Regions from separate parts of the Paenibacillus shenyangensis genome, predicted to be linked through region 2. Evidence: predicted binding sites of a transcription regulator. Region 2 holds the regulator's gene; each other region holds the start of a gene.
The links. Region 2 encodes Rex, which represses fermentation and respiration genes when NADH is low (regulators of the CRP and FNR family bind a similar motif). Its sites were predicted from a motif close to TTGTGAAATATTTCACAA; they were not measured.
Positions count from the first base shown of each region.

Region 1: a site for Rex is predicted at 4,765-4,782, ahead of nirB (nitrite reductase large subunit NirB). Genes of this name have one in related genera too.
Region 3: a site for Rex is predicted at 4,232-4,249, ahead of H065_RS0107950 (L-lactate dehydrogenase). Genes of this name have one in related genera too.
Region 4: a site for Rex is predicted at 2,909-2,926, ahead of H065_RS0100420 (formate/nitrite transporter family protein). Genes of this name have one in related genera too.

Region 1 covers NZ_AOIG01000005.1:136,696-144,936, forward strand. Annotated here, with positions in the region: gene H065_RS25140 (methionine ABC transporter ATP-binding protein) at 1-691, opposite strand, end outside; gene H065_RS0103680 (hypothetical protein) at 907-1,506, shown strand; gene nirD (nitrite reductase small subunit NirD) at 1,770-2,090, opposite strand; gene nirB (nitrite reductase large subunit NirB) at 2,183-4,606, opposite strand; gene H065_RS0103695 (alpha-keto acid decarboxylase family protein) at 5,099-6,781, opposite strand; gene H065_RS0103705 (2-thiouracil desulfurase family protein) at 7,318-7,800, opposite strand; gene H065_RS0103710 (SLOG family protein) at 7,900-8,241, opposite strand, start outside.
Region 2 covers NZ_AOIG01000011.1:10,776-19,016, reverse strand. Annotated here, with positions in the region: gene H065_RS0109995 (hypothetical protein) at 1-317, opposite strand, end outside; T-box leader at 906-1,141, shown strand; gene H065_RS0109990 (2-isopropylmalate synthase) at 1,276-2,835, shown strand; gene H065_RS0109985 (cell wall elongation regulator TseB-like domain-containing protein) at 2,994-3,530, opposite strand; gene H065_RS0109980 (amidohydrolase) at 3,561-4,868, opposite strand; gene H065_RS0109975 (redox-sensing transcriptional repressor Rex) at 4,849-5,508, opposite strand; gene dinG (ATP-dependent DNA helicase DinG) at 5,505-8,241, opposite strand, start outside.
Region 3 covers NZ_AOIG01000009.1:20,872-29,112, reverse strand. Annotated here, with positions in the region: gene H065_RS25505 (ATP-binding protein) at 1-1,129, opposite strand, end outside; gene H065_RS0107970 (response regulator transcription factor) at 1,147-1,536, opposite strand; gene H065_RS0107960 (CcdC family protein) at 2,121-2,621, shown strand; gene H065_RS0107955 (NADP-dependent oxidoreductase) at 2,838-3,854, opposite strand; gene H065_RS0107950 (L-lactate dehydrogenase) at 4,396-5,352, shown strand; gene H065_RS0107945 (hypothetical protein) at 5,648-6,109, shown strand; gene H065_RS0107940 (universal stress protein) at 6,189-6,635, opposite strand; gene H065_RS0107935 (MFS transporter) at 6,974-8,188, opposite strand.
Region 4 covers NZ_AOIG01000002.1:87,127-95,367, reverse strand. Annotated here, with positions in the region: gene H065_RS0100430 (ABC transporter ATP-binding protein) at 1-761, shown strand, start outside; gene H065_RS0100425 (FAD-dependent oxidoreductase) at 1,267-2,628, shown strand; gene H065_RS0100420 (formate/nitrite transporter family protein) at 2,982-3,875, shown strand; gene H065_RS24840 (ATP-binding protein) at 4,110-5,318, shown strand; gene H065_RS0100410 (methyl-accepting chemotaxis protein) at 5,502-7,214, opposite strand; gene H065_RS0100405 (carboxymuconolactone decarboxylase family protein) at 7,779-8,225, opposite strand.

The sequences.
Region 1 (8,241 bases), on a different contig from region 2:
CAAATGAATCCTGTGCCCGTGAATAGCTCTCGGTAATCCGGCCATGCTCCATAACGGATACGGTATTGCACAGTCGCTTCACCACATCCATCTCATGCGTCACGATAACCATCGTCACACCCAGCTGCTCATTGATCTGCTGCAACAGCTCCAGAATGCCTGACGTCGACCGAGGGTCGAGCGCAGATGTTGGTTCATCACACAGCAGTACACGCGGATGATTGGCAATCGCTCTCGCAATCGCTACCCGCTGCTTCTGTCCGCCGCTGAGCTGCGCCGGGTATTCGTTAATCTTGTCCAGCAGTCCTACCTGTTCCAGACATTCCCGTACCCGCTGCTGGCGGCGTGCTCCGGGTACACCGGCCAGTTCCAGCGAAGCCGCCACATTCCCGCCAACCGTTCGATTATGCAGCAGATTGAACTGCTGAAAGATCATGCCGATCTGCTGGCGTGCCGGACGAAGGCGGCGCTCCGGCAGATCGGTCAGCCGCTCACCATTTACAGTAACGGTGCCCTGATCGGGACGTTCCAGCATATTGATCATGCGCAGCAACGTCGATTTACCTGCACCACTGCTGCCCACAATACCGTGTATATCCCCGGCTTCAATATGCAGAGTTACTTCTTCTACAGCTGCCTGTCTGCGATCTGTTCCATCAAAATATTTGCTTACGCCTTGCAGCGCGATCATTGTCTTGACCTCCCCTGCCTCATAGCCGGCCTGTTGAGGAATACTTTGTATTACTAATATTGTTAGTCTGTTATACCCGGCACTTCTGCTACATTATAAGCAAATGTATATGCTGTGTCACTAATTTTATTATTAACTATGAAAGAAGAAGCAGAAAACGATATAATGAAAAAAAGAGTGTCCACTATTTTAACAATAAAGGGGAATTTTATACAATGATCAAAAAATATGCAGTTGCCAGCCTGCTGACTACCCTGGTGGCTGTGAACTTGACCGGCCCAGCTGAAATGGAAGCGGCGCCCTATAAAAAGGAACTCGTAGGTTCCCTGACTTCACAGCTCCAGATCAGCCCACAAGTATCTACTGCTTCCGTACCTATGCTTACTCCTCTGGCATCCACGTCTTCGGTCATGCCACTGAACAGCAAAACAGGCAGCATGTTGAAAAAAGGTTATATTCCCGGTTACAAACTCCGCTTCGGCATGACCATGCAGCAGGTACAAAAAGTCTACGGTACGCCTGTACGGTCGGATTATTATTTGGGTGGAGAGTATTTCAAACTGAGCAATATGCCCAATGCTGTCTTTTTCTTTGAAGGACCAAATCGCACCTTGTCCGGGATCATGATAGTTCCACCCGGGTTCCAGGGCCGTACATTTGCAGATATTCGCAAATCGCTCGGTAAGCCGAGTAGCATGGGCAACGATATATTGGAAGGGTATGATCAAGTAATGATGTATACCTATGGCAAAGTTACCATGTATTTTGGTGCTAACAATGGCAAATTAATCGATGTTCTTATCGTAAATAAATAAAAGCCAGTAAACCAAAAGGCACCATACTGACAATTACCGCAAGGTAACCGCCAACATGGTGCCTTTTATTTTGTGATTAATTATTTAAAGTATAATTTGTCTGTACAGCAGCTATATAGAACTTACCGCTCCAAGCGGAGGAAAGAGAATTCTGCCAAAGACCGACCTTTAAGAATGGAGATCGACCGCTGCGCGGTCATTCAAGATCTCCGTTCTTAACCGGAGGTCGTGGCAGAATCTCTTTCCGGAGCGGATGCCGCCAATCAGACAGCAATCCAGACCTGTCCATCTTCAAGTTTGACGTCAAAGGTACGTACCTGGCCTTCATCAGGTGCCTGTACCAGACCATTTTCCAGATTAATCTGCCAGTCATACAGTGGATCATATAACACATGTCCCGATACGATTCCTTCGGCGATCGGTCCGCCTTTGGGATGTGGATTGCGGTTTTCCAGCGCATATACCTGATTGTCCGACGTACGGAATACGGCAAGTTCGATTCCTTTCAATTCCAGTACCCGGCCGATCCGGCTCATGAATTCTTCTACCTGTCCGACAGGGTAAAATGTCTGTACACTGTTCATCGCTGTATCTCTCCTTTTATATCTCTGTAATGATACCTATGCATTTATAGTATGGTGCAAGCTTGAATGTTAGTTGGAACCAGATATCCGACTTAGACTTCTACCTTTTTGCCAAACAGCGCAGTACGGGTTGCTTCGTCGTTCAGTACTTTTTGCCAAGGATCTTCTACCTGAGCGAGTGCCAAATTGACACGTTCCACCAACTGTTGACGGTTATTCTCATCTTCCAGGATAGCTGCTTTGATCGTATCCAGTCCCATGCGTTCCACCCATTCCGAAGTACGCTCCAGGTATTTACCTGTCTCCCGGTAGTATTGGATAATGGCGCCGCACAGATCGATCAGCTCCTGATCGGTTTTGACTTTGCAGAACGAATCGGCCAGACGAGCCTTGATCCCGCCGTTACCACCGATGAAGATCTCCCAGCCGCCATCATTACCGACGATACCGATATCTTTGGTGCACGATTCTGCACAGTTACGAGGGCAGCCATTAACTGCCATTTTGAATTTGGCCGGGAAGTCCAGGCGTTCAAACCGTTGTTCTAGCGATGCGCCCATGCCCATCGAATCCTGAGTACCAAAGCGGCAGAACTGCGAGCCGACACAGGTTTTGACGGTACGCAGCGATTTGGCGTAAGCATAGCCCGATGGCATATCAAGCTCTTCCCATACTTTTGGCAGATCTTCCTTCTCGACACCGATCAGGTCAATCCGCTGTCCGCCGGTCATTTTGACAGCTTTGACATTATATTTAACCGATACATCAGCGATTTTCTTGAGATCTTCCGGTGTAGTTACGCCACCGTACATCCGTGGTACCACGGTGTAAGTTCCATCTTTTTGGATATTAGCATTCATACGCTCGTTTACAAAGCGGGACGATTTCTCATCCTGGTATTCTACCGGATAGATCATGCCAAGGTAGTAGTTGATCGCAGGACGGCACTTCGAACATCCTTCCGGATTATGCCACTCCATCACGTTCATAACTTCTTTGACGGTTCTCAGCCCTTTTTCACGGATAGCTGCAACGACTTCATCACGACTGTGGGTAGTACATCCGCACATGCCCTGACTCGAAGCAACTGCTGCACCATCACCAAGTACATACTGCAGAATCTGCTCAACTACCGGTTTACAACCACCACACGAACGGGTTGCTCCGGTGCAGGCTTTGATTTCTTCGACGCTGGTCAATCCTTTGTCTTGAATGGCACTGACGATATCCAGCTTAGTGACACCATTACATCCGCAGACGATTTCATCATTCGCCATGGTTTCAACCGAAGCTTTTTTCTTGCTGTGGCTGCATCCGCCGGTACCCATCAGTTCGGCGTACAGTTCGTCGGTCATTGGTGCACTTTCACGAATCAGCTTTTGCAATTGAGCCGAGTCATTGATATCGCCGAACAATACAGCGCCGACAATGATATTGTCTTGTAAAATAATCTTTTTATAGGTTTTCTTCCAGTCATCACGTGCAGTGATCACGGATTGATGTTCATTTTCGATAAATACGCCTGCCGAGAATACATCGACGCCCGAGATTTTCAGCTTGGTCGATACGGTCGAACCTTCATAAGGCTGGCATTCGCTGCCACAGATATGCTTGGCAAGTACCATCCCTTGTTCAAACAGCGGTGCTACCAGACCATAACAGGTATCACGGTGTTGTACGCATTCGCCGACGGCATAGACATTGTCCATCGATGTACGCAGATAGTCATCCACGAGGATACCACGCGCCGCTTCGATACCGCTGTTTTTTGCCACTTCGATATTCGGACGAATCCCTGCTGCCATGACCACAAAATCAGCTTGCAGCGTCGAGCCATCCTTGAACAGTAGGCGTTCTACACGATCGCCGCCCTGCAGTTCAGCTGTCTGAGCACCCATACGGAACTTGATGCCTTGGCTTTCGAGTTCTTTTTTGAGCATAGCTGCGGCTACGGAATCGAGCTGACGTTCCATCAGATCATCCATCAGATGGACGACCGTTACATCCATGCCCAGACTGACCAGACCTTTGGCTGCTTCCAGACCGAGCAGGCCACCACCGATAACTGCTGCGGTACGATAGTTTTTGGCTGCTTCCAGCATCTGATGACAGTCCGCAATATCACGGAATCCGACAACACCCTGCTTTTCATGACCGGGAATAGGCAGGATCAGCGACTTGGAACCGGTAGCGATAATGACTTTGTCATAAGGGATCTGCATGCCGTTATCGGTTACGACCATTTGTGTATCCGAATCGATAGCGGTCACTGTTACACCGGTATGCAGTGTAATGTGATTCTCTTCATACCATTCATGGCTGTTCAGTACGATATCATCAATCGTCTGGCTGCCTTCCAGTACATAAGAGAGCATGATCCGGTTATAGTTGGGATGCGGCTCACTACCGATGACCGTAATGTCGTAGGCACCGCCCAATTTGATAATCTGCTCCAGTGTTGCTACCCCTGCCATCCCGTTACCAATCAATACCAAGCGTTCGCGTGTTGTGTTCATATGGATTCCTCCTGTGTTCTCTATTATCTCTTTATCTATCAGCATATCCGACGAATATGGATATTTATACCATATCATGTTACCAATTTCACAATCTTTATTATTTAAAATTAGATGTTTTCTTATGTTCTCAGTATACCTAGGATGCCTGGTTCCAGATGTGACATAGATCACAATGATTCAAATTTAATGCAATTTTTTAGTATTTATTTGTTGATATATCGTGAGCTCAACCTGTACTCAAAACTATTTTTTAGGAAATCCAATAATTGGATATTGATTCTTTTTCAATATAGCTTACGCATTTTCATAAACGAGTGATTACAATCACACATAATCCAAAATTACTGTGACACCCCTACGCCCAAATCGCCGTATCCAAAAGAAAAGCACCCCTCCGATTGGAGAAGCGCCCTTTCTTAATAATATGATTCGCTGGATATAACTTTATACTATGACGCCAGCTTCTCAGCGGTTGAAAAGATCTGCCGTTTACTGCTGCTTTTCTTGTTCCTGCATAAACTCGCGTATTTTCTTCATATAATCCGGCGCATCCATGGGATCGCCTGCAATCAGCTCGATCAGGCAGAGACGATGCTGCTGTTCCTGTTCGGCTTGACGGATTGCTTCATCCAGCTCTCCATTTGTTGTGACACAGGCAGTATAGGCATCTCTGCCAAAGGTGCTGATCAGTTGGGTGTAATTCCAGCCGGGAATTTCATTATACGTCTGCTTGGCTACTTCTTCTTTGACATTCAGGTATTTCTCGATCGTATATCCTCCATTGTTGAGGACGAAAATAATCGGCTTGCAGCCGTATTCCAGCATGGAGCTTAGCTCCTGCACAGTTAGCTGCATCGATCCTTCTCCTGTAAATAACAGCACCCGGCGATTCGGAGCTGCAATGCTTGCACCAAATGTAGATGGTGTAGCGTACCCGATACTTTGCCAACCGCCCTGTCCGATATACATCGCATTATGCGGCAGGCGCACCTGGGACATGCCATAGAATAGCGTACCTGTCTCGGTGATGACAATATCATCCTCCTGAATCAACTGCTGAAAACGTGGATAATAATAGCTTGTATTCAGCGGCTCCTCCAGCTGACCCTGCTGCTCGGTATAAGGGAATGACGTGTTTGGCACAGATGACATGCTCATCCAGCCCAGCTCAATCAGCTCACTAATCATATCTTCACCGCGGATATTCTGGTAAGCCGCTTCCCCGATCATCACTGACTGCGGCTGAATATTAATGACTTTATTCATATCGAGTTGAGCTGTAAAATTGGCGGTATTCGTATCCGACCAGATCAGTCCGAGAGCAATCACGGTATCGGCATTCTCTATCGTCTCTGTCACTTCCTGATTACCAAAGGCACCGCTGTACATGCCGATATAACGGGCATGACTCTCGTCGAATCCGCTTTTGCCCATCATCGTGGAGGCAGCTGGAATATTGAGTGCTTCGGCAAGCTTACGGGCAGGCTCCTGCCACCGCTGACGTAATACGGTGCTGTCGGATAGCAGTACCGCATTTTCCGAAGCTTCCAGCAGCTGGCGGGCATGATTGATCGCTGCCTGCAAAGAAGATTCGCTGGTCTGAAGCGGTTGCTGCTCGGCAGTATGCTGCAGCACTTGCTGAGTAACCAGATCGATCGCGACCATCAGGTAGACTGGTTTGCCGGTCGTTTTGGCAATGTGGATCGCCTGTGGAATCTCGAACATCGCATTCTCCGGGGTAAGAACCGTCGTATAGGCAGTGATCGGCTCATATACCCGCCGGAACACGTCATAGTCTCCATCAAGCAGCGTGTGGTGCATCAGCTTTTTGCCCTGTTGTGCCTGTGTTTTTGGTGTACCAACGATATGAATGATCGGTACATTCTCACTGTAGGCACCTGCGATTGCATTGCAGGCACTCATTTCACCTACTCCAAAAGTAGTAATCATCGCCGAGATTCCTTTGATCCGTGCATAACCGTCTGCCGCATAACCGGCATTCAGTTCATTGCGTGCCGGAACAAAGCCGATACCTTCGTATTTCTCCAATGTGTCGAGCAGCGTGAAATTATAATCTCCGGGTACGCCAAATATCTCCGTAATCCCCTCCTGCTGCAAGCTGTCCAGCAGATAATTACCCAGTGTTGTGCCCGTTTGTGTCAGTGTACTCATTATGATCTCCTCTCGTCTTCTCAGATTCCTAGTCCGTCATACAGATCGTAGCGACGGCTGCATTCTTTATAGTATTACCCGTTTGCGGAATAATTATTGAAGAAAGGCAGATTGGAGTGAAAGCGCAGATTGATAGTGGAGTAAAGTTGGGAGTCTGAATTATGGGTTGAGGCTCTGGATAATGGTAAATGGACACGGTCGGATGATGGATGAGTCAAGCTATGTAGACAGGAAACTGATCCGGTCAACAATCGAAAAACGATACATTGCCAGAATGCAGGCTTTAAAATATCCCTTTATAAAAACATAAAATATAAAGTGCAAATTAGCACATTAACAAAATAAAAAAGCAGCTCTCGAAGAGCCGCTTTTTACATTGAAACTATACGTCGGGCTTTGGCTTTGGCTTTGGCTTTGGCTTTGGCTTTGGCTTTGGCTTTGGCTTTGGCTTTGGCTTTGGCTTTGGCTTTGGCTTTGGCTTTGAAAGGGTAGCACTCACTATCTGTATTTCAACTTGCTTTTGTACAGAGTCAGCATTAGTCCATGCCGTCCTTCTGTTCTGCTGCCAGCAAAGCGGCACAAGTATGTTCGTCGACCACCTCGATACCGTTGCGCCGGAACAATGCAGCCGTCAATCCGGAACCCACGACTTTATTTCCTGTAAATGTTCCGTCATACACCATCTGACTGCCACAGGAAGGGCTGTTTGCTTTGAGCACAGCGACGGTAATACCCGCCTGCCTCGCTTGTACAAGAGCTTGTTGTGCTCCCTGCTTGAACGCGTCTGTCACATCTTCACCCGATACTGTCATGACACGGGCATGTCCTGCCCATACATCCTCTGCTGTACCGCCGACAATCTCTGCTGGATCTCTTGGCGTACTCATGCCGCCCAGCACTTCCGGACAGAAAGCCACCGCTCGACCGGAAGTTACCATTTCGTCCAGTGGACTGACCCGATTGCTTCTACCATCGTAACGACAGGCGATTCCAGTTAGACAAGCACTAATTCCAATCATTGGTGTTCCCCTCCCTTTAAGACGATTATCAGATGAATACAGACCGTAAGCGGCTCTTTTATCATCTATTTTCTTCATCTAAGAATGCTAAGTATACGATCATATCTCCTCAAACGAATCTGTCACTTTCTCCTCGAAACCCTCTTCAAACTGCTCCTCCATACGCTGCTCCTCCATACGCTGCTCATCCGCAATGGTCTGAATATCTTCCGAGCTGATGCTGATATATCGGTAACCCTCTTCTTGTTGTCTTTTCAGTGCTTCTTCTTTGAAAAAACGCGGACTACCTTCACCGGCATCTTCATCGTAAACGAGCAAAATACCATCTGTTTTACGAAACAGCAGTTCATCTCGCGCCTTGAACTGCCAGATGCCCTGATATGGCTGGTTGCTCACAATACCATGGAAATCAATACCTTTAAGTACCTCATTATAGTATTC
Region 2 (8,241 bases):
TCCCAGATCTTGTTGAGCTTGGCATCGGAATGGTCAACAACTTCTAATTTGAGAGTACGTGTACCCAGAATATCGGTGCTTTGTTTATGAATTTGTTGAACAATAGCTCCCAAATCTGCTTCCGGTTTCAAATCGAGTTTCAAAGCAACCTCTTTCTGGTTAATAGTAACCTGAGCAGAGTTGACACCCGGATAAGACTGGACAATTTTCATAAGTGGATTGTGAAGGGTAAGTTGACGATACGTAAACCAGCCCCCAAACAGTACGGCAATTGAAACAACCACGGTAATCATAACAGGCAGCGCCCGAAGTTTCATACATGTCCTCCTCTGTGTATATACATGATGCAGTTATTTTTCGTATAACTTTATTTCGGCAGACATTAGCCTTTCGGTAACCCAAAAACGACAGGTTTTTTTTTGTTTTTCTAAAATAATTTACACAAATTGTAGATAATTGTAGTATATCATACCCATTTGCTCCATTTTAAGGCAACTCTATGAACTTTATTTTACATAAAATAATAATACAAAATCCGAAAATGATACGTTTGCTTGATGCAGACGAACTCTTTCGGATTTTTTAATTTGTCGAATATGTTATATCAAGCAATCCATATTTTGGAGCAAATTCGTATAATTCATTATTATCTACGGGCAGTATTTATCTGAAAACGCCTATCTGCCTCTATATCACCAGCAAATATATAGTACTATCCCAAAAAAGCTTATTACTATACTAACGCTTTTGGATAGTCTGCTGCAAGTTTGGCAAATCCGGATAAGGCTTGTTTTTGGCTATTGGTCTATGCTATATTGTGTAAAACATTTACATATTCAACCTTTTGTATGGATTTCTTACGTATAATGTTCTTGTTATATATTATACTTGAATCTTAATAATAGCCAAATGTGCTGATTAGAAGTAGTAGGATTGATAAACCTTACAGAGAGCCGCTGGTTGGTGCAAAGCGGTAGCGCATATCATTCCGAACTGATCTATGAACAGCTGCCTGATATGTAGGGTATGCCGGACTTCCACCGTTACAGGGATAGATGGTGATTGCCATCGAAAAAGATGATACCCTGTACTATCGGGTTATCAATTAGAGTGGTACCGCGGGTTCAGCCCCGTCTCTATAACAGAGACGGGGCTTTTTGCTGTTCTGATTCCGGGTCAGGGCAGCCCCGCTTTATATATATGGTTTAGGGATATGGTTGAAAGTTGTATCGGTTATGTATGGAGAATCACCACTATTACTCAGGAGGAATGGATATGAACCGTAATATTATTGTACTGGATACAACACTGCGTGATGGCGAACAGGTACCTGGGGCACGAATGAATCTGGAGCAAAAAATCGAATTTGCCCATCAACTCAAAAGGCTGCAAGTGGATATGATTGAAGCCGGCTTTCCCGCTTCTTCCCGTGGGGATTTTGAGGCTGTACAGCGAATTGCAGCTATTACCGGTCAATCCATGGCAGTAACCGCACTGGCACGAGCGGTATCTTCGGATATTGACGCTGTTTATCAAAGCATCAAAGCTGCAGAGCATCCATTTATTCATATTGTGCTGGGTACTTCCAATGTACACGTAACGAGCAAATTTCAACGTTCTCATGAAGCTGTCCGTCAAATGGGGGTTGATGCTGTCAAATATGCACGTACGCTGCTGCCTGAAGTCCAGTATTCGACCGAAGATGCTTCAAGATCCGACTTTGAATATTTATGGCAAACGATTGAGGCCGTGGTACGGGCAGGTGCGACTATTATCAATATTCCTGATACGGTTGGTTATGCGGAACCGGATGAATTTGGACATCTGATCCATCGTATTCATGACCGGCTTCAGAATCTGAATGATCGGGTTATGCTGAGTGTTCATTGTCATAATGACCTGGGCATGGCGACTGCCAATACGCTGAGTGCGATACGTAATGGTGCCCAAAAAGTAGAATGTACGATTAATGGCCTTGGCGAACGTGCCGGTAATACGTCACTTGAAGAAGTGGTAATGGCACTCAAGGTCAAAGAAGACCTCTACCGCTGTACAACGGGTATACGTACCGAAGAATTGATGAATACCTCACGGCTGCTGACGCATCTGACCGGTCTTGATGTGCAGGTAAACAAAGCCATTACAGGAGAAAATGCATTTGCCCACTCTTCGGGCATTCATCAGGATGGACTGCTCAAGGACAAGAATGTATATGAGATTATGTCTCCCGAGCAGGTCGGTGCGGGTGCTATGGAACTGATCCTGACCGCACGGTCCGGACGCCATGCCTTTCGTAATGCAATCGGCAAACTGGGCTATGGCGATCGTCAGCCTGAAGAAGTAGAAGCATTATTTGCCGCATTCCTGGAACTGGCTGATCGTAAAAAGGAAATCTATGATCATGACCTGCTGTTTCTGCTCAGTGAATCTTCCAACCGTAATGAATCCGACAAACTATATTCTCTTGATTCTTTTCAAGTCATCACAGGAGATCTGCATCCCACTGCTACCGTACAGCTGCGTAAAGGCGAATCGGTGTATACGGGAAGCTCTACCGGTGACGGTCCGATTGATGCGCTATACAGTGTGGTTCGTCAATTGACCGGAATCGATATCAGTCTGAGACATTACAAAATCAACAGCATCTCACGAGGTCAGGAAGCGATCGGACGTGTCAGCGTACAGATTGATTACGAAGGACAGACCTATTCCGGCCGAGCGATGGATACGGATATTATTCGGGCCAGTGCATTGGCGCTGATTAACGGGATCAACACGCTGCTGCTGGACACTCCGCATCGAGATCATCGACAGACTCTGGTGCAGACTCCATAGGCTTCCCGCTAGGATGTACGTCATTCTCTACGCAGAATAGGTGATAATATACAAAAAAGCGGCTGCATATGAGATTACTATCTCTGCAGCCGCTTTTTATATTCATTTTCTTATGGATCGTTGTTAATCATTCATGACCTGGTAACAATATCGCCGGATTAATTGCCGGACAATGTGTTAGGCAGCTCCATCGGTCCACCCAGCTTGGTGCCATCACGGAAGTTGTAAAATACATAGTAATAATGATCTCCTGATTTGGCGAATACCTGCCATGTGTATTTACCGTTGTACGAACCCGGTAGGGTACGAACCACTTCAGCACCTGGCAGATCTTTTTGTACCAGCTGATCCACCTGTTGTACATTTATGGTTCCTGCTGTTTTCTCTACATGTACAGCATTGGCTCCCTGTACCGGAGTGCCGTCTTTATTAAATTTGACCCAGACCATTACTTCCTGCTGCTGATCATTCTGTCCCTGCACTACCCAATAGATCGACTTTTCATTCCAGACCGACTGGTACGTGCGGGTAAGCGAAGTCAGGTTAGCCTGCTTCTGGGCAATCTCCAGCGCTTCCTGTTCATGGCTCCATGGCTTGGCCATAACATGCACATAGAACTGGTTCACACATAGTACTATTAGACCTACTACTGTAATAATAATCGCTATCCACTTGCCACTTCCCAAATTTCGCAAGACACGCCATCCTTTCTGTTCAACTTGCGGTTAGCGTGTGAGCAAACCTTCAAAAGCAAGCTGTGCTTCACGGCGGATTTTTTCTTCATCCAACGTCAGCGATACGCCATCTTTGATTAGCTGCTTGCCGTCTACCCAGACATGCAGTACATCTTTGGCGCTGGCTGAATATACCGTGTGAGAGATAAAGTCCGTAAACGGCAGGAAATGAGGCTGATCGATATTCAGAGATGTGATATCGGCTTTCATTCCCACTGCAAATACGCCTGTGTTATCCAGGAATACGGATTTGGCACCATATTCGGTACCCATACGCAGAGCTTCCAGTGCAGGTACAGCCGTAGGATCACCGGATACGCCTTTATGGATCAATGCGGCCAGGCGCATTTCTTCAAACATATCCAGATTGTTATTGCTTGCAGGTCCATCCGTACCCAGGGATACAACTACGCCTGCACGCAGCAGATCAGGTACACGTGCTACACCACTCGCCAGCTTAAGGTTGCTGCCCGGGTTATGAGAAATGGTTGCTTTGTGGGCAGCCAGTTTTTGAATCTCTTCATCAGTCAGATGAACAGCATGTGCCAGCAAGGTTGGACGAGTGAATACACCCAGTTTTTCCAGATGATCTACCGGACGCAGACCGTAGTCACGTACGTTTTGTTCTACCTCAGCCACGGTCTCGGACATATGGGTATGCAGTGGAACATCCAGATCATGAGCAGCCTGCACGAATTTCTCGATAAATGCCGGTGGACAAGTGTACGGGGCATGTGGAGACATCATTGTGGTGATGCGTCCATTCGCTTGACCATGCCAGTCGCGTACGAATTGTACCGCCTGGTTAAGCTTCTCGTTCTGCTCTTCTTCCGAGCACAGACCGATAACGCCGCGCATCAGGACTGCGCGCATGCCGGATTGCTCAACGACTTCGGCAACACGCTCGGAACGGTCATACATATCAAGGAATGTTGTTGTGCCGCCTTTGAGCATTTCCAGAACAGACAGTGCTGTACCGATGTAGACATCATCACTCGTAAATTTGGCTTCCATCGGCCACATTTTCTCCTGCAACCATACTTGCAGAGCCAGATCATCTCCATAACCGCGCAGCAAGGACATGGCCGCATGACCATGACTGTTCACTAATCCGGGAATAAAGAATTGATGTCTACCGTCTACGATCGTCATGCCTTCCTGATCAGCAGGCTCCTCTTCGCCCAGATAAGTAATCACATCATTCTCGATAACCATGTGTCCGTATAATACAGATTTTTCTCCATGGGAAGCTGCGAAGATTCCGTTTTTGATCATCCATTTACTCGGTGAGTTGTTCATTCGTCTCTAATTCCTTTCCATCTTCAAGGTAGTAGGCCAGACTCAGCAGATCGGTAGTAAAATCTGCTGTATGCACACGTACATGTGGTGGTGTTTTCAGGATAATCGGTGCAAAATTCAGAATCGCCTCGATGCCTGCTTCAATCAGCTGATCGGCAACACGCTGTGCCTCGGTATTGGGAACGGTAATAATACCGACCCGGATATGCTTGGACTTCACTGTCTCGGACAGCTCATCTATCGGCTGTACAGTCAGCGTATTAATCTGGGTCCCTACCTTGGGTGTATACGAATCAAAGATTGCTATAATCTTCATCGTCTCCTGCAGATAGACATTATAGTTGGAAAGCGCGTGTCCCAGATTACCTGCTCCAATCAGCGCGACATTGATCTGCTGATCAAGCTTCAGGATATGACGTATCTTCTCAATCAGATAGGATACATCATATCCGATTCCTTTACGACCAAAATCACCAAAATAAGCAAGGTCTTTACGAATTTGGGCTGGGTTGAGATCCAGTTTTTGTCCCAGCTCCTGCGAAGATACAGTGGGTACCTCACGGGTATGCAGCTCGTTCAGGTATCTTAGGTAGACAGGTAATCTTCGCACGACCGCTTCTGATATTTTATCGGATTTCATGCTTGCTCCCCCTCTTGATTTGCAGCATCCTTCTCGTTCTCACGATGGCTCAGCCATTCCGCAATACGGGGAACCATTTGCTGCGTAGGCATATGTTCCATTTTGGGACCGGGCAGCGAATACAGGAAGTGCTTACCATAATACGATTCGATAACACGGGTATCATAGATAAGTACAATACCGCGGTCATTCGCTGTCCGGACCAGTCTGCCAAAGCCCTGCTTGAACCGGATAACTGCCTGTGGTACAGATAATTTCATAAATGGATTTTTCTTCTCTTTTTTGAGCCGTTCACTTTTGGCTTCTACCAATGGATGATTGGGCGGCTGGAAAGGCAGTCGCACAATCGCCAGACAGGTCAGTGCCTCTCCGGGAATATCGACGCCTTCCCAGAAGCTGCTCGTCCCCAGCAGTACGCAGGCCGGATGCTCCTGGAAACGGCGGGTCAGCTTGGTCCGGCTGCCTCCATCCACACCCTGTCCGAATACGGCAATATCGCTCTGTGATAATTTCTCCTTCAGAGGCTCGTACACCTGCTTGAGCATGCGATAAGAAGTAAATAAGACCAGCATACGTCCGCGCGTTGCCTCGGCAGCATCTGCCAGCGAACGGGCCAGCATGCTGACAAAGTGTTCATCACCGACACTTCCCTTCACGCTTGGGAAGTCTCTTGGGATCAGTACAAGTGACTGTTCCCGGTAATTAAACGGAGATTCCAGCATCGAGGTATTCAGCTTGCCCTGCTGCTCGGCTTCCTTAAGCCCCAGTTGTTCGATCATGTACTGGAAATTTTTGTCGATCGACAGTGTTGCAGATGTCAGCACAATACTTTTCTTTTTGTCAAAGAAATGCTCTTTGAGCTGCTGGCTGACATCGACCGGAACAGCATACATCTGCAGCGATTTGCTGCGATAATTGCCGTTCGCTTCATACCAGTAGACCGTATCGTCACTATCCAGCTTGATAAAATGACGAAGATCATCGCGAACACCGGTCAGATCCTTGAATAGTCCCGATACATCGGTTACGAGTCCATCGCTATCCAGCACCTCATCCGATTCCTTGATCTTGTTCATGACCTGTTCACCCTTACGGATAATCTGGCTAAGACCAATATAAATCCGATTTTCCAGCTCCGCGATTTCGGCCCATTCTTCCGGTTTCTTTTGCGGCAGCAGACGAAGGGTAAACTGCGCAGCCTCGCCTGGAGCCGCATCACTGCGCTGTGGCAGCAGAGCGAACAACAGCTCACTAAGCTTATCCCAGTCTTCTTTAACATCTGTTAGTTCCGGATACAGATTATCGATGGCTATTGCCCACTCCATACCGCGTTCACTGCCAGAAGATCCCAGCTGCTGACGCAAAATCGCCAGCTGACCGGTCTTGCTGTCCTTGAACAGACGCAGCATTGGATGAACCAATGTGAAATATTTCATGTGCATGCCCAGATGTTTGCCGGCTACATCTTCAAGATGATGAGCCTCATCAATAACCAGATGCTCGTAGGCAGGCAGCAGCTGATGTCCAGCCTTGATATCGGTAAACAGCTTGGAATGGTTCGTAATTACCACATCTGCTGCACCGGCTTCATGCTTGGCTCGGTGATAAAAGCACTGCCGGAACCATGGACAAGCACGTCCCAGACAGGAATCGGTATCACTGGCGACCGTTTCCCAGAAATCGCCACCGCGGTTGCCCATATTGAGCTCTTCATCATCCCCGGTCTCGGTAGCTGTCAGCCAGACAATCATCTGGGCAGCGATCAGCACATCTTCCTTGGGACTCTGAAATTCCTTTGTATTTATTTTATGCTCAAATTTGCGCAGACACAAATAATGCTGGCGTCCCTTGAACACGGCAGCACGAAAAGCAAACGGAATCACTTGTGTCAGCAGCGGAACATCCCGTTCGCGCAGCTGTTCCTGCAAATTAATCGTATGCGTGCTGACCATAACTCTCTCGCTGTTTTTGACGCTATGATAAATGGAAGGCAGCAAATAACCAAGCGATTTGCCCGTTCCGGTTCCTGCTTCAATCAATAAATGCTTCTCATCCGTAAGTGCGCGTACTACTTCGTCAAACATCTGATTCTGCGGCTCACGTTCTTCATAATCCGGCAGCAGCTTGCGCAAGTTGTCTTTGACCTGTTCCAGGAACTCATCAAAGGACACATCTGCCAGCGGCATGCCTTCTCTTGCTTCCTCGGCAGAAGGGATATCCATCCAGTCGCCTACTTTCAGCGCAAGCTGGCGGTAGAATCGATGTTCATCCAGATCCTGTGCCGGCTGTGCTTCACGCTGCATGCGCACACCATCAAAGTACCAGCCCAGATCACTATCCTGATTGTCGAACAGCTCTGCCAGGCGCTGTACTGTAATCAGCGGCAGACCATCCAATTCTTCCAGGCATTTCAGAAATACATAGGCTGTCGCCAGTGCATCACTATCCGCCTGATGGGGACGATCATGTTCGAATCCAAGCGAGCTGCTGACCATACTCAGCTGATAACTAGGCAGATTCGGGAAAAATACACGCAGGAAATCCATCGTATCCAGCACTCTGCCGGTAAACGGCAAATAACCGGTACGGTCCAGTGCACGCTGCAAAAAGCCCAAATCAAAAGCTACATTATGTCCGACCAGCACTGCATCTTCCAGTAGCGGAATCATCTCCAGCATCACGTCATCCAGTTCTGGAGCGTCTGCTACATCTTCGTTGCGAATACCCGTTAAT
Region 3 (8,241 bases), on a different contig from region 2:
TTTCTTCCATGACCTGAAGCGCCGGACCGAACAATGCGGTTCCATCAGGCTGCTCCATATGCCCAGGCCATCCGATCGCATGAATAGTATGAAATACCGAAGTATCCTGCTCCGACTGAATAACGAGCATCAGCGCATCATGATAGGTCGCCTGTAGCAGCGCTCGCAGGCTGTTTTCCAGAAACTCGCTCATGGTGGTGAATCCGGTCAGCTTTTCCTGATAGGAGTTAATCAATTGCAGCTGTCTCTCCCGGTCGGTCAGCTTGGCCAGTATCACTTCCTGTTCATGCTGCTGTACCAGAATCTCTTCATTTTGTGCTTCCAGTTCATCATGCTGTTCAGCCATATGCCGCAGATTTTTTTCCAGTTCCTGATGACGTTCCTGCAGCTGGTCGCTCATATGATTAATACCGTCCATGAGTCCACCGATCTCGTCTTCATTTATCCGCTGATCCAGTCGTACATGTTCTCCCTGACTGATACGGCGGACCGCAGATTCCATCTGTATGACGGGCTTGACGATCAGCTCCCGCAGATAACGGATGAGCAGGAGCGCTGCTATTAATCCGAGCACAATAAATACCAGTGGTATAAACAGCACCAGTGAATTAAGCTGCTGGCTCTTCTGCATCAGCATCGTCACTTCATCACGTTCATTGGTGATCATCTGTTCCATTTCTTCATTTACAGCGCTCACCAATACAGTCGTCGTCCTGGATAGACGCTCAATCTCCGCCTGATTGTCCTCCTGCTTCATCTGCTGAATAGCGGGGAAATAGCTAAAATATTCCTCGCTCTGGCGAACCAGACTATCCAGCTGTGCAGCCATACTGGTAGAGTGGTTGGATCGTGCGCGATAATCTTCAAGTTCGCTACGGAATTGATCTCTGTCGGTACGCGCTGCTGTCAGAAAATCTTCACGGTCAAACGCCAAATACGCACGGAAGTTGGATACCGTAGAGCGATAACCTTCTTCCATTTTTTGCAATCGGTTCTGCTGATCCAGATGATAGTTGATCTGATCCGTGATCTGTGAGACCTGCTGCTTAAACATCCATTCCACTGCAAATACAATCAGTCCAAAAATCAGAAAGATAACGATAGTCCACCGGGCAATTCTGCGCGCCAATCCCCCGCCGGCCTGCATCAGTTATCCCTCTGCGTACCGGATAACAGTTCTTCTACGGCATCCAGCAACTGTAGCGGACTGAATGGCTTGGAAATATACAGGGTAACTCCCGCCTGTTCCGCCCGCATTCGATCCTTTTCCTGTGCTTTGGCAGTTAACAGAATAATCGGCTTGTCCTCATTGACACTGCCGCTACCACGCAGCCATTCGCAGACTTCAATCCCGGTGGCTTCCGGCATCATATAATCGAGAATGATCAGATCATAAGATTGTTCCGCCAGTTTTTCTTTTGCCAGTCCGCCGTCCTCGGCTTCCGTTACTTTGTACCCTTCATCTTCCAGTGTCTCCAGCAGCAAAAATCGCAGCGCAGGTTCATCCTCCGCTATTAAAATCTCAAATGATGACATCATCGATTCCTCCCTGTATATTAAATATGATGAAATGAACATTTGCTGTTATATACCAATTAACAATAAATGGACTAATTTAAAAACAATAGCAATTTAATTTTAACATAATTATACTTTTCTGCTTCTGTTTGTCTGATCACGAATCACCTTTGCAAAAGTTTGCTTTAGTGTTGAGACAAGTATCTCATTCCAGACATTCTTTTATCGATGAGCAGCAAACGGCCAGACTTCCTTCTTTAATGTCGGTCAGCAAGTGTAATATACAAATAGGACCTAATGCGTAATCTGCTGCTTTCCGATCAGGACATTGCGATCGCACAGAGCGACGTATATAACTTATTTACGGAGATTCTGTGTGTATGGATTGGCGGTACCTGCAGACTCTATTTCAAAATTTAAACCGTCGAAAGATGTTCATACGGGTAATCGTGTGCAATAGGGTTGATCCCCAAAATATGATATACTAATAAAGTATTTTACTGCATGTTCCATGTCCTGCTGGACACCAAGCATTTTGTTTATTCAAAAGTAGTTTGCAGTTCAACATATTTTATATTCCGGAGAGGGGTTTGTCCTTTATCATGTTACAATTCAGTCCCTCCTTTTTACAGATAGGCTCTACTGTCGGTCTGCTGGTTATTGCTCTGACCGCTATTCTCGTACGTTCCCGAACCAATCACCGGCCGGTTAACGCCAAAAAGATCCTGATTCCACCGCTCGGCATGAGCACCGGCTTTTTCATGTTTGTGGTTCCTGATTTTCGGGTGACCTGGCTGTGGGCATTGGGTGCTTTTCTGGTGGGCTGGTTTATTTTCTCGTACCCGCTGATTCGCGGAACCCGGTTTGAACATAACGGGACCGATGTAGTTGTACAGCGCTCCAAAAGTTTTTTGTTTATTCTGATCGGACTGCTGCTGGTTCGTCTACTGCTGCACCGCTTTATCGAGCATTACATTACCATCCCGCAGACAGCAGGTGTATTCTTTATTCTGGCATTTGGTACGCTGCTTCACTGGCGACTTGATATGTTCCGCAAATATCGCAAGATCACCGAAGCTGCCGATTCCCGGCCAACCGTATAACTGCATAATTAAAGTAAACTTGTCGCAGGCCACTATACGTTCCCAGAGGATACGTACAGCAGCCTGCGAAGCGTTATCCTGCACGCGATATCTCTTCAAACACGATAGATATTTGCAAAATAATAAACGGAAATATAATCAAAAAAGCTAGCCATCCGGTCTGATCCGGAGGCTAGCTTTTTATTTAAACTTCATATGAATAGAGAACATACCGTTTTATTCTTCTGCTACTTTGACCAGTTGTTTACCCAGATTCTCACCGGTAAACAGTCCGAGGAAAGCTTCAGGAATCCGGTCAAATCCTTCTACGATGTTTTCTTTGTATTTCAGCTTGCCTTCGCGTACCCATTGTCCCAGTTCCTGCAGTGCCTGTACGTTCTCATCGGCATAATCGCCCACCAGGAAGCCTTTGAGCAGCACTGTACGAGTTAGCAGCGCTGGCAGAATACGTGGTCCAAGCTCGGGGTTTTCCTGATTATACAGCGAGATTTGTCCGCACAGCGGAATACGTGCATTACGGTTCAGCTGCTCAATAACGGCATCGGTAATATCCCCGCCTACATTTTCAAAATAGACATCGATACCGTCCGGACATGCTTTTTGCAGCGCTTCACGAATCGGCTGGTCTGTTTTGTAATTAATGACTTCATCAAATCCCAGTTCTTCCTTAAGATAACGGTTCTTCTCATCGGAACCGGAGATGCCGACGACCCGTGCACCTTTAATTTTACCGATTTGTCCGGCAATCATACCAACAGCGCCACCTGCGCCGGATACGACCATCGTCTCGCCCGGCTTCGGATCACCGATGCGCAGTGTACCATAATAAGCAGTCAATCCAGTCATACCGAGTACGCCAAGTGCGGTAGTGATCGGCGCCAGCTCCGGGTCAACCTTGCGCTGACCGTTACCATCCACGATTGCATACCGCTGCCAGCCCCAGCCGCCTGCGATAATATCGCCTTCCTGATAGTCGGGGTGCTTGCTGCTCAGAACCTTGCCGACCGAGCCACCAGTAATTGGCTCTCCCACCTGGAAGGGTGCCGCATACGATTTGGCATCTTTCATCCGTCCGCGCATATAAGGATCGACAGAGACGTACAGTGTCTTAATTAACAGCTGTCCTTCTTCCGGACTACCCAGTTCCGCCTTGTTAAACGAAAAGTTCTCCATTGCAGGTGTACCCTGCGGACGACTCGCCAGTGCAATATATTCATTTTGTTCTTCAGCCATGTTGATTCCTCCCAAAAGTATAAGTATCTGCGTTCCATCATATAGAACATCCACATGCCCAATGATCCCGTTTATTCAGTATCATTGGCATGCCACCTTTTATTATTACCCTTCTTACCTGAAATTAAGATGAAATTTATCTATTTATATATCATTGCTTGGATAATGAACGACTTGTTTATCATTCTTGGACATTTTATTTTCGCTTAACTGTACTGTTCATTTGCTCTTTTACCGATATTTTATTGGAGATCGCTTTGATTTTCGTTCTTTGTTTCATTTTCCAAAGATCAAATAGGCATTATTGTTCGCTTTTGAGCATGTATAGGCAGAAAATCAGACACATTTCCTATCTTTTCTAACTCACAAGTTAATTATTGTGACATATTTCCTTATTATCATTCCGATAAAAGTATGTATAATAGTAAATATGGAAAGTTAACTAACATTTAAATTCACTACTCATCCTACTTTAACTTATGTATTTCCCGGCAAGGTCGGGAATATCTTATTATTACGAATAGCAGGAGGGCTGTACAGCGTGGGTAAAAAGAACAGAAAAGTAGCAATTGTCGGCGTAGGAATGGTCGGGGCAGGATGTGCCTATTCAATGATTAACCAGTCGATTGCCGACGAGATTATGATGGTTGGACGTACCCATGAAAAGGCAGTCGCCCAGGCGCTGGATCTGTCGCACTGTATGGATTTTACGTCCCATCGTACCAAAGTATACGCAGGTACACTGCATGACTGCGGAGATATGGATATCGTCATCATTACAGCGGGTCCCAACCCTAAGCCAGGGCAAGACCGGATGACTCTGCTACACGAAGCAGCCGAGATTGTACGCGAGATTACCGATCCGATTATGGCAAGTGGATTTGATGGTATATTCATCGTTGCCGCCAATCCGGTAGACGTGGTCACTTACCTCACATGGCAATACTCGGGTCTGCCGCGTGAACGCATTATTGGTACAGGCACGTCCATTGACTCTTCCCGTCTCAAAACCATTCTGTCCGATGTATTCTCGATTGATCCGCGCAGCGTACACGGTTATGTCCTGGGTGAACATGGTGAATCCCAGTTCGTCGCCTGGTCACATGTGACAATTGGCGGTAAGCCGCTGCTGCATATTATGGAACAACATGCTCTCCGCTTCCCAGAGCTGAGTCTGGATGATGTAGCGCTCAAGACAAGGGATGCCGGCTGGGAGATCTTCACCCGCAAAGGCCATACCCAGTTTGGAATCGGCAATGCCCTCGCTCATATCGCCCGCTCGATCCTGTACGACGAGCACCGGATTATTGCTGTATCTTCCATTCTGGATGGAGAATATGGCGAACAAAATGTATGCGCAGGCGTACCGGCCATCATTTCCGGAGAAGGTATACAGGAAATCATTGAGCTGCGACTGGATGACAACGAACAGCGTCAATTCCACCATTCCTGTCAGGTCATTCGCTCGGCAATTGAACAGGTTCAAGTGATGGTGTAAGACGTTCGACGATTGCCTGCTGATATGTAGGCCGTTATATGCACAAAGCTATACACCCATATTGGATTTACAATTAAGGACAAAAAAGCGAATACTGAATATAGTGATATAGGCTTATAAGACCCAGTGATTTATAGGTATTATCTATGAACTTATAGGCAGATAGCGATCATATGGATATGTAGAACCCGGTGGTTAATTCGGGTTCTTTCTGTTTCAGTATTTTGCTTTTATTATTACTCTGTATCCTACTTGACTACATACCGAATGTTAAAAGACTACATAAAACATCGCATTGAATAAGATACTGAGTTGGGATATGCTGGAATATAATCATCAACCTTTTGGAAAAGGAGCTCGCACTGTGCATCCACTGCTCAAACATTATTTATGGGTTACACTGCTAACTTCGGTCATTGTTCCTGTCTTGCTCTTGATTATGGATAGAGATTCGGACACCGATCTGATCCATTTCAGCCGTGGAGAACTCATCGCAATGGTTATCTTCGCGGTAATGATTACCTGGAGCTTTATTTTGATCGGCGGAGGTCTGTTATCTGCGCTGCTTCGTTATTTTGTAGCACAACGGCTGGTACTGCCCTTTTTTCTGGCTATTGCACTAGTTCTATATGTAGTCTCTATATTGGCTGTACTAAATATACAAATTTTGCCGATTTATATAGCCGTATTCGGACTGTTCGATGCACTGCTATATAGAAACAAAGACCAACGGTTACAAAAAAGCACCGATACATGACTATAATGTATCGGTGCTTTACCATTTAACATACTACCTGTTTACACACTAGATGCGACAAAAACGGAAGCAAATCGAATTACTTCACCGTCATAACCGGACAGTTCGCATGCTGGATGACCTTATGACTTACACTGCCAAGGAACAATTCAGAAACTGCACTTTTGCCGCTTGTCCCCATAATGACCAGATCCATCTTTTCATCGTTGGCAGCATCACAGATCACTGTCGCCGGATCACCGGTATGATAACGAACTTCGTACTGCACACCTGTCGTATTCAAATACGTACGATACGGCTCGGTTACTGCATGCCCTTCTTCATCCAGACGCTCATCCACATCCACTCCCAGCGGCGGCTCTGCTACCATCATCACCGGATTCACATGCAACACCGTTAGACGACTGTCTGCTTTCAAAGATTTCACCAGCTGCACCGCATGCTCCAATGCGCGCTGCGCATGCTCCGAACCATCTACCGCTACCAGTATACGCTCATACGTTGAACTTCCCTGTACTTCTGACATGATCTGTTCCTCCATTTCGTATATTGATATCTGTCAGCCGGCTATAGGCTCTACACCCTGCTTTAATCTTTTTCAACGCTCCGTACCCTTACTCATGAAGCCTACTTTTGAAGTGCCTTTAATTCCTGTTCCATTCTGCATTAATATCTTTTAGCTTTTCAGATCATTTATCCTGCTCAAATTAAAACTCCCCGCACCAAGCAGAGCAAAGAGAATTCTGCCAATGACCGACATTTAAGCAGGGAGATCGACCGCCATGTGGTCATTCCAGATTTCCCTGCTTAACCGGAGGGAATGGCAGAATCTCTTTGCGCAGCGGATGATGCAAACAAGCAAGATCAATGCCCGTGCGACACATCAATTCCCGCCAGATGGCGACGACGTACCACCAGCACGATAACCGCTACCAGCACCATCGCACCACCAAAGTAAAACGGAGTCGCCGAGTTGTACCATTCTGCCAGTTTACCAGCCAGGAACGGCGATACCGCACCACCGAGGAAACGAACAAAGCTGTACGCTGCAGAAGCAACCGAACGTTCGACCGGAGCCGATTCCATTACCGCTGTAGTAATCAGCGTATTGTTGATACCAAGGAAAATACCAGCAACGATAACACCGATAATAACCAGTGTCGGCGAACCAAAGGCTGCGCCCAGACCCATGAACACCAGATCCAGTGCGAACAGGGTCAGCATGACACCCATCGAACCTGCCAGGTTAAAGCGTGCCTGCAGCTTCGGTGCCACAAATACGGAAGTAATCGCCAGCAGAATCCCCCAGCCGAAGAACACATAACCAAGACCATGCTCATCCAGTCCCATTACATACGGAGAATAAGCCATCAGGGTAAAGAAACCAAAGTTATACAGAAAAGCAACAATCGCCAGCGTTTTCAGTGCCGGGAATTTCAGTGCGCGGAACGGATCCGCCAGAGTGCTGCGTGTTTTTGGCTTTGGAATCTTGGGCAGCATAATCATAATAAAGATAAAGCCGATCAGCATCAGTACACTAACACCGAAGAAAGGACCTCTCCAGGAAATCGAGCCCAATTCGCCGCCCAGCAGCGGGCCGACCGAGATACCAAGACCCAGTGCAGCTTCATACAAAATGATAGCTTTGGCTGTACCGGAAGTGGACAATCCCACGATAGCAGACAGCGCAGTTGCGATGAACAGCGCATTACCGAGTCCCCAACCACCGCGGAATCCGACGATCTGACCGATCGTATTGGAATAACCACCAAGTGCCGAGAAAATAATGATCAGTACAACGCCGCTGAGCAATGTCCATTTGACACCGATACGGCTGGATACGACGCCGGTAATCAGCATTGCCAGACCAGTCACCAGATTATAACTGGTAAATAGCAGAGATACCTGACTTGGCGTTGCATTCAATTGACTCGCAATCGCCGGTAGAATAGGGTCAACCAATCCCAGACCCATAAATGAAATAACACAGGCAAAAGCAACGGCCCATACGGCTCTAGGCTGGGATAATAATCCGCCCTGCTGTGGCAGCTGCTTTGCAGTCGCTGGTTTACTACTCATAATGAAAAACTCCTCCTTGATCTTGCTGATTCACATCAAAATCATTTTATTGT
Region 4 (8,241 bases), on a different contig from region 2:
GTGCGAATGGATCGGGGAAATCCACGATCCTGAAGACGATGGCACGTATTATGCAGCCCAAATCCGGTGCCGTGCTGCTCGACGGCAAATCAATCCATAAGCAGTCTACCCGTGAAGTCGCCAAGCAACTCGCTATTCTACCTCAGACGCCAACCGCTCCCGAAGGATTGACAGTAACGGAACTGGTCTCCTACGGCCGCTTCCCATACCAAAAAGGATTTGGCTCGATGAAAGCCGAAGACAAGGAAAAAATCGCCTGGGCGATAGAAGCAACGGGTATGATGGATTTCCATGATCGTCCGATTGACCAGCTCTCCGGTGGTCAGCGCCAGCGTGCATGGATTGCCATGTCCCTGGCACAGGATACGGAGATTCTGTTCCTCGATGAGCCAACGACCTATCTAGATATGGCGCATCAGCTGGAAGTACTGCAGCTACTGGAGAAGCTCAATGCGACATCCGGCCGCAGCATTATTATGGTTGTGCACGATCTGAATCATGCATCCCGTTATGCCCATCATATGATTGCTATCAAAAAGGGCAAAGCGATCGCTGAAGGTACGCCGGTTGAAGTCATGAACTGCGATGTGCTGCGTGATGTATTCGGGATTGAAGCCGATATTGTGGTTGATCCGCGCAGCGGCGTACCACTCTGTCTGCCATATGCGCTGGCAGGTAATGTACATGCCGCGGTTGCTGCCGAGCAGCAGGTACAGGAAGTACGTCAACACAGTCAGCTGCGTACCGCTGCTCAGAACTAATTCCTATATCCTATCTATCTGCAGCATGAAGTTCTTCCTTTCTTCATAACAAGAACACTCGAAAGCCGCCTCTACCGGAATCAGCCGGAGAAGCGGCTTTTTGTTATATATGAGACTATCGGGATATCGCTATAGTCATACATTCCTAGCGTCTTGCATTGAAATGCCTCTTGCCAAAAGTTAGTTACCAACAACCATTAATTACATTTACTTACAGCACATTCTACGAATAGGGTCAATATATCCCCTCACGAATAAAATGTGAAAAATTGAACAAAGTATGAACATTACCAAAACCTATTGTAATGTGATAAAAATCACAATATAATAAGACTACAAGGTGAAATGATTCACAAGCGGAAAAAATTCGTTGTCCACTTGGACAGATGGCCTGTGAATACATCATCTGATGTTGACCTTATCGTTTGATTTTCAGTTCACTTACTACCATGACATGACAGACACAAGCTTCATCAAATACAGATTTACTCAGGAGGAAACAATCATGAAAGTAGCTGTTATTGGATGTACTCACGCCGGAACTTCCGCTATTGTAAACACTGCTAAATTATACCCGGATGCACAGATTACCGTATACGAACGTAACGACAATATCTCGTTCCTGTCTTGCGGTATTGCACTCTATGTTGGTGGCGTAGTAGAGGATGCACAGGGATTGTTCTACTCTTCGCCACAGCAGCTGGCCGAGCTGGGTGTCACTACCAAGATGCTGCATGAAGTGACCTCCGTAAATACCGATGCCAAGACGCTGACTGCACGTGACCTGACTACAGGTATTGAATTGACTGACACCTATGACAAACTGATCGTGACTACAGGCTCTTGGCCGATCATTCCGAAGTTCGAAGGTATCGAACTGGATAATATCGTATTGTCCAAAAATTTTAACCATTCCAACACGATTATCGAAAAAGCCAAATCCGCCCGTAATATTGTAGTCGTTGGTGCCGGTTATATCGGTGTCGAGCTGGTCGAAGCATTCGAGATGAACGGCAAACAGGTGACCCTGATCGATGCCGAAGATCGCATTCTCAGCAAATACCTGGATCCTGAGTTTACTGCCCGTACCGAAGATCTGCTGACCAGCAAAGGAATCCAGCTGGCACTGGGTGAGAAAGTCGTGAAGTTCAATGGTGAAAATGGCAAAGTAAGCACCGTTGTTACTGATAAAGGCGAACACGCTGCCGATATGGTTATTCTCTGCATCGGCTTCCGTCCGCAAACTGAACTGCTGACCGGTCAGGTCGATATGCTGCCCAATGGTGCCATTATCGTCGACAAATACATGCAGACCAGCAAAAAAGACGTATTTGCCGCTGGTGACAGCTGTGCCGTCTTCTACAACCCGACCCGTCAACATGCCTATATCCCGCTGGCAACCAATGCCGTACGTATGGGTACGCTTGTAGCACGTAACCTGGTGACCCCAACCAATGAATATATGGGTACACAGGGTACATCGGGTATCAAGATTTATGAGCAGAATATTGCCGGTACCGGTATGACCGAGACTTCTGCCCGTCTGGCGGGTCTGGATGTGGAGACTTCCACCTTCCAGGATCACTATCGTCCAGAGTTCATGCCAACCCATGAGACAGTTACTCTAAAAGTAGTATATGAAAAAGACAGCCGTCGTATTCTGGGCGCACAGATTATGTCCGAAGCCGATCTGACCCAGTCGATCAATACCATCTCGGTATGTATCCAGACCGGTATGACCGTAGATCAGTTGGCATTCGTGGACTTCTTCTTCCAGCCGCATTACAACAAACCGTGGAACTACCTGAACAGTGTAGGTCTGCAGGCGCTGGCTCCGGTAGAAGCCAGACAGCCGGTTACGATCTAAGTCTGAAGGAACAGTATTCGGAATCTTCTTTAACTGATTATGTGAAATGCAACACAATCTTTCCCGGGTTATTCCGGCAGTATAGCAGAGCCTGTCAAACAGGGTTTCGAACTTTGAACATCCGGCTGCCAATCGGTATTTTATCGGGATGCAGTAGGTTCTGCTCTCTGCCGTTAACATATATTCATGGTCAAGCGTAACGGTTTATCACAAATGTCTTCCTTCTATTTGCCCGTATGGTTTTTATGCATACGGGCTTTTTTTATGGGTATCGTGACATTTGTTACTTTTTTCACAAAGTATATCCATTAAAATTGAAATATGAGAAATACACATAGAGGAGAGATCATATCATGGCTTATTACAAACCGCAGCAAATTGCTATGAATACGATAGAGACCGGTGTGACCAAAGCACGTTCCAGCTGGACCCAGATGCTGGTACTCGGATTTCTGGCAGGAGCATTTATTGCGATCGGATTTCTGCTGGATATTAGAGTTATTGCCAATACGCCGGAATCCTGGGGCAGTTTTGCCAACTTTATCGGGGCCTCGCTGTTCCCGGTTGGCCTGATACTGGTACTGGTTGCCGGAGGGGAACTGCTGACCGGTAATATGATGGCGGTACCGCTGGCTCGTATGGCCAAACGAATCTCCAGCATGGAGATGGTACGGAACCTGTTTGCGATCACGATCGCCAATCTGATGGGAGCGCTGTTTGTCGCTTATTTCTTCGGGCATATTGTGGGCATGACGGAGACCGGACCTTATTTAACCAAGACGGTAGAGATGGCCGGTCACAAGCTGGAAGGGGATTTCCTGCAAATGTTCCTGTCCGGTATTGGTTGTAACTGGCTCGTCGCTCTGGCCGTCTGGCTGTCTTACAGTGCAGATAGTATCAGTGGCAAAATTCTGGGTATCTGGTTCCCAACGATGGCTTTTGTTGCGATCGGCTTCCAGCACGTTGTTGCCAATATGTTCTTGATTCCGGCTGCGATTTTCGCAGGTTATTATTCCTGGGGACAATATCTGATGAACTTTGTGCCGGTCTGGCTCGGTAATTTGACAGGAGGGGCTCTATTCGTCGCTTGTGCCTATTTTGTAGCCTATGTACACAAGCCGCAGTCTCCGTCTTCAGTGCCTGCAGCAGGAACAGGTCCAGCAGTCGGTGGATATCAGTCATCCAGTGCTACAGCCAGTGCAGGGACGCCTGCAGCGATGGCTTTGCAGCATAGCGATCGGGTGTAAGACAACACTTGCTTCATGTTACCTCGTCAAATCGGTGATTATAATAAATATAAATCGCGGTAAGCATCATCTGAAGAGATGAATGCTTACCGCGATTTTATATTGTTAGATAGAGGTATACTTTCTAGTATTATAAGCTCCAATCAGACTGATCAACTGACTAGATTGATTGAAAAGCCGACCATTGGGTAATAGATACACTACATACGCCATTGAGGCTCAAGAGGTGTAATCATGAAAAATGTAGAAAAATTAGTAGAGCGACAGCAAGAGTTGGAGATGGAATTACAGCAGCTTCGCCTTGAACTGGGTGAATGTCAGCAAGCCAGAGCCGATGCGCAAAAGGTAGCTGAAGATAAATCCAATTTTATTGCCATGCTCAGTCATGAGATCCGGACACCGATGAATGGTATTCTGTCAATGGCTGAACTGTTGTACAAAACCGAACTGGATGAAGAGCAGAACAGCTATGTACAGATTCTGCAGACCAGCAGTAATTCTCTGATGGCTTTGGTAAATAACCTGCTCGATATCGGCAAGATGGAAGCCGGCAAAATGAAACTGAATAAAGATCCGTTTGACGTGATTAATACAATAGAGGATCTGACCTATGCACTCGCTCCCCGTGCTTTTGAAAAAGGAGTCGGTGTGCATCTGAATGTGCATTCGGATATCCCGTTGTTCGTGATTGGCGATGTGCTCAAGGTAAGGCAGATCATTATGAATTTACTGCAAAATGCTATTAAATTTACGAATACGGGGGATATTAAAGTCTCTCTTTTTATGCTGCCACCTATGGTAAAAGGCAAGCTTACTGTGAAAATTGCGATTGAAGATACCGGTATCGGGATGTCGACAGAGCAGCTGAAGCATATTTTCGAAGTATACAGCCAGCTTCACTCCGATCAGGAACATGTCTATGGAGGAACCGGTCTGGGCTTGTCGATCAGCAAGCATCTGGTAGAGCTGATGGGCGGCGAGATCCGGCTAGAAAGCATGCACGGCGTTGGGACAGAAGTCAGTGTTATTCTGGATTTTGAGGAGTATACGGATCTGCCATCGATTCCTTTTCAAGAGGATATTCTGCAGGGAATTCGTATTTTGCTGTTGGACAGCAATGCGGAAAGTGTTGGGATCATCTCTGATATGTTGACCGAATGGGGCGCCAAAGTCACTACTTCTTCCAGTATGGATGAACGCTTTTTTGACGAAATGTACCATCATGCCTATGATCTGACACTTGTGGATCTTACCATGATCGATCGGGAGCGCTGGCTTCAGGATCGGGCGAAGATTCAGAATCAATGCGTATTTCTGCTTGCCCCGCTTGGTGAGAAAGTCGAGGGTGACTTCCGGGATACTTTTGATACGATTATTACCAAGCCTGTCCGCAAAATTCATATTCTCAATAGCATACTGGCGTTGCAGCAAAGCCAGCGTTAGCGTATATACCAGGATGTCTTGTCGATATCCTGCAGCCAAAGCCGGATCCGATTATATTCGGCGATGCACAAAAAGGACTTTTCCTTATGGAAAGGTCCTTTTTGCGTACGCATTTATTCTGCTCTGAATCTGGCGATCGGTCTGCTTGTGAACAGTCTGTCTCCAGTCATACGTGAAGACGGATTAGACTTTGAAGCGCTCAATAGACGATTGCAGTTCAACCGCCAGACTGCTCAGATAGGCGGCAGAGCTGGTTACTTCCTGAACGGATGCCAGCTGCTCCTCGGTAGCTGCAGCGACGCTTTGGGACATGTCTTTGGAGTGGAGAGCGATTTCGGCAGATGTACCAACCGAAGCAAGCACTTCTTCCGAGCTGGCAGACATTTCTTCGGTGACTGCGGACACTTCATGCAGCTGAACCGACAGGTTACGGATGCTTTGCATTACACTGTCAAACACGGAGGAAACTTCGGCGATCGCTTCTTTGCCTTCCTGTGCCTGGGATTGGCTGACTTCGACATTTTGCAGAACATTCTGGGTCTCGGCCTGAATCTCGCTGATCAGTGAAGAGACATTTTGCGAGGACACCTGGGTTTGCACAGCAAGCTTTTTCACTTCAGCTGCGACTACAGCGAACCCTTTGCCTTCTTCGCCGGCACGAGCGGCTTCGATCGCTGCATTCAGGGAGAGCAGGCTGGTCTGATCGGCGATGTTTTTGATAGTGTTGGTAATTTCACCGATACTGGCTGACTTTTTGTTGAGAGATTGTACTACTACAGCGAGAGCGCCAATCGACTGATAGATTTGTTCCATTTGCTGATTGGATTTTTCCAGCTGCTTGTATCCACGGGTTACTTTTTCTTCGGAATCCTGTGACTCGGCAGCCAGCTCTGTTGCGGATTCGGCGATCCGCTGGATACCTGTATTCATTTCTTCCATGGTACGGTTCATCTCAATAGCACCCTGAGCCTGCTTTTCGGTGCCGTCACTAATATCCTGTACCTGGTTGGAGATATGCTCGGTGGCAGTGGCACTCTGTTCTGAACTGGCCAGCAGCTGCTCCGAACTGGCAGCCAGGGTGACCGCATTCCCACTGATTTGCTTCACCAGATCATTTAATGAACTGACCATACTGTCAAAGGATTGGGTCAGCTGACCAGTCTCATCGCGGTACGGATAATTGCCTTTGACCGTAAAATCGCCTTCAGCCGCTTTTTCCATCATCTGCTGCAGGGAACGAATCGGTACGGTGATCATGCGTGTGATGATATAGGAGAGCAGCAGCAGGATAATAGCAGCGGCGACAGCGCATACGATAGTTACAGTCTGGGCGAGCTGGCGAGCCTGCTCATTTTCTTCATTTTTCACTTTGGCTTCTGCTGTAGCGATATCGGCGAGCTGCGTATAATAATCTTCCAGTGTTTTCTTGAGCGGTTCGATTCGCTCTACATACATATTGTAAGCCTGGGCATTTTGATTTTGTGAAGTGAGATTTGTAATTTCGCCGAGTGTGCTGCGGATCTGCTTGCGAGTCTCGGTAATACCTACGAAGATTTGTTTTTCTTCAGCACTGAGAGGAAGCTCGGTATAACGGGTAAGAGAAGCACTGATCGTGGCGAACGTCTCTTCGTAATGCTTCTGCAAAGAGGTGTTGCGTGCAGGATCTTCATTCAGCATGAGCTGCAGTACATCACCCATATATCGGTTAAAGTTGGTCAGAATCTGATTGATGGAACTTACTTTATGGAGACTGTTGGTATACATACTGGCCGAGTTGGCAGCCATATTCTGTACCTGTATATAACCGACAGAACCAATAACAACGAGGAAAGCAAGTGCAGCTATATTGAGGACTAGCAGTTTGGAACGAAATTTGAGGTTACGAAGAATATTCATTGGGTACACTCCTTTGAGCGAGGGAGAATGGGGCAAAACGATAAGCAATGGCAGGGCGGCCAAACGACGTATTAAGCAAATCAAATGGTATGGTGATTCGTTTATATATAAGGAGAAAGAATAAAATGAATACTTGATAATACTATGTATCGGATCACGATATGAATTCGTTTAGATGATTTAATTACCGGAGATGTAATGGGGGATATACTATTTAGCGAGGCGTAGGAACCCATACCTGAAGAAGAGCGGGCGCTATAGTCAATCTGTATGATTACGCACCAAAAAGCAGCCCTCCGGCATCAAGACAGAAGGCTGCTTTTCGAAATAACAAGGAAGATAATTTGCTTTATGTATATCGGATGACAAATGAAATCCGCCATAGCGCGGTTCGGGGGAACGAAACCGTGATATGGCGGATTCCGGGAGTGGTCCATGATATGACAGAGGGTGAGAATGAAGGGGACATCACTCTCGCCAAATGCCGTTACTTATTGTTAAACGGGTCCACAGAACTTGAAACACCCGGCGAATAAATTTTTCGAAAAAATAATAAAAGCCTCTTTAGCCCTTGCAGCCCGGGAACATTCCGGTCGAAATAGCAATCCGGTTCCAGCTATTAATAATGTTGATTGCCATAATGATATCCATGTACTCTTTCTCGCTAAAATGCTTCAGCATACGGTCATGGACATCCTGCGGAACTCCCTTACGGGCTACCTCTGTCACAACTTCGGTCAGATGCAGTACTGCTTTCTCGGCTTCGGTGTAATAGGGAGTTTCTCTCCATACACTGAGCAGCGCGATTCGTTCCTCGGACTCGCCCATTTTGCGCAGATCGCGGGTATGCATATCCAGACAAAAGGCGCAGCCGTTAATTTGGGAAGCGCGAATTTTGATCAGCTCATAAAGGACAGGGTCAAGCTCCTGTTCTTTGATAAAAGTCTCCAATTGCATCATTTGTTTGTAGACGGCAGGGTGAACTTGATAATGATTTATACGGGTTTGCATAGTATTGCCTCCTTGG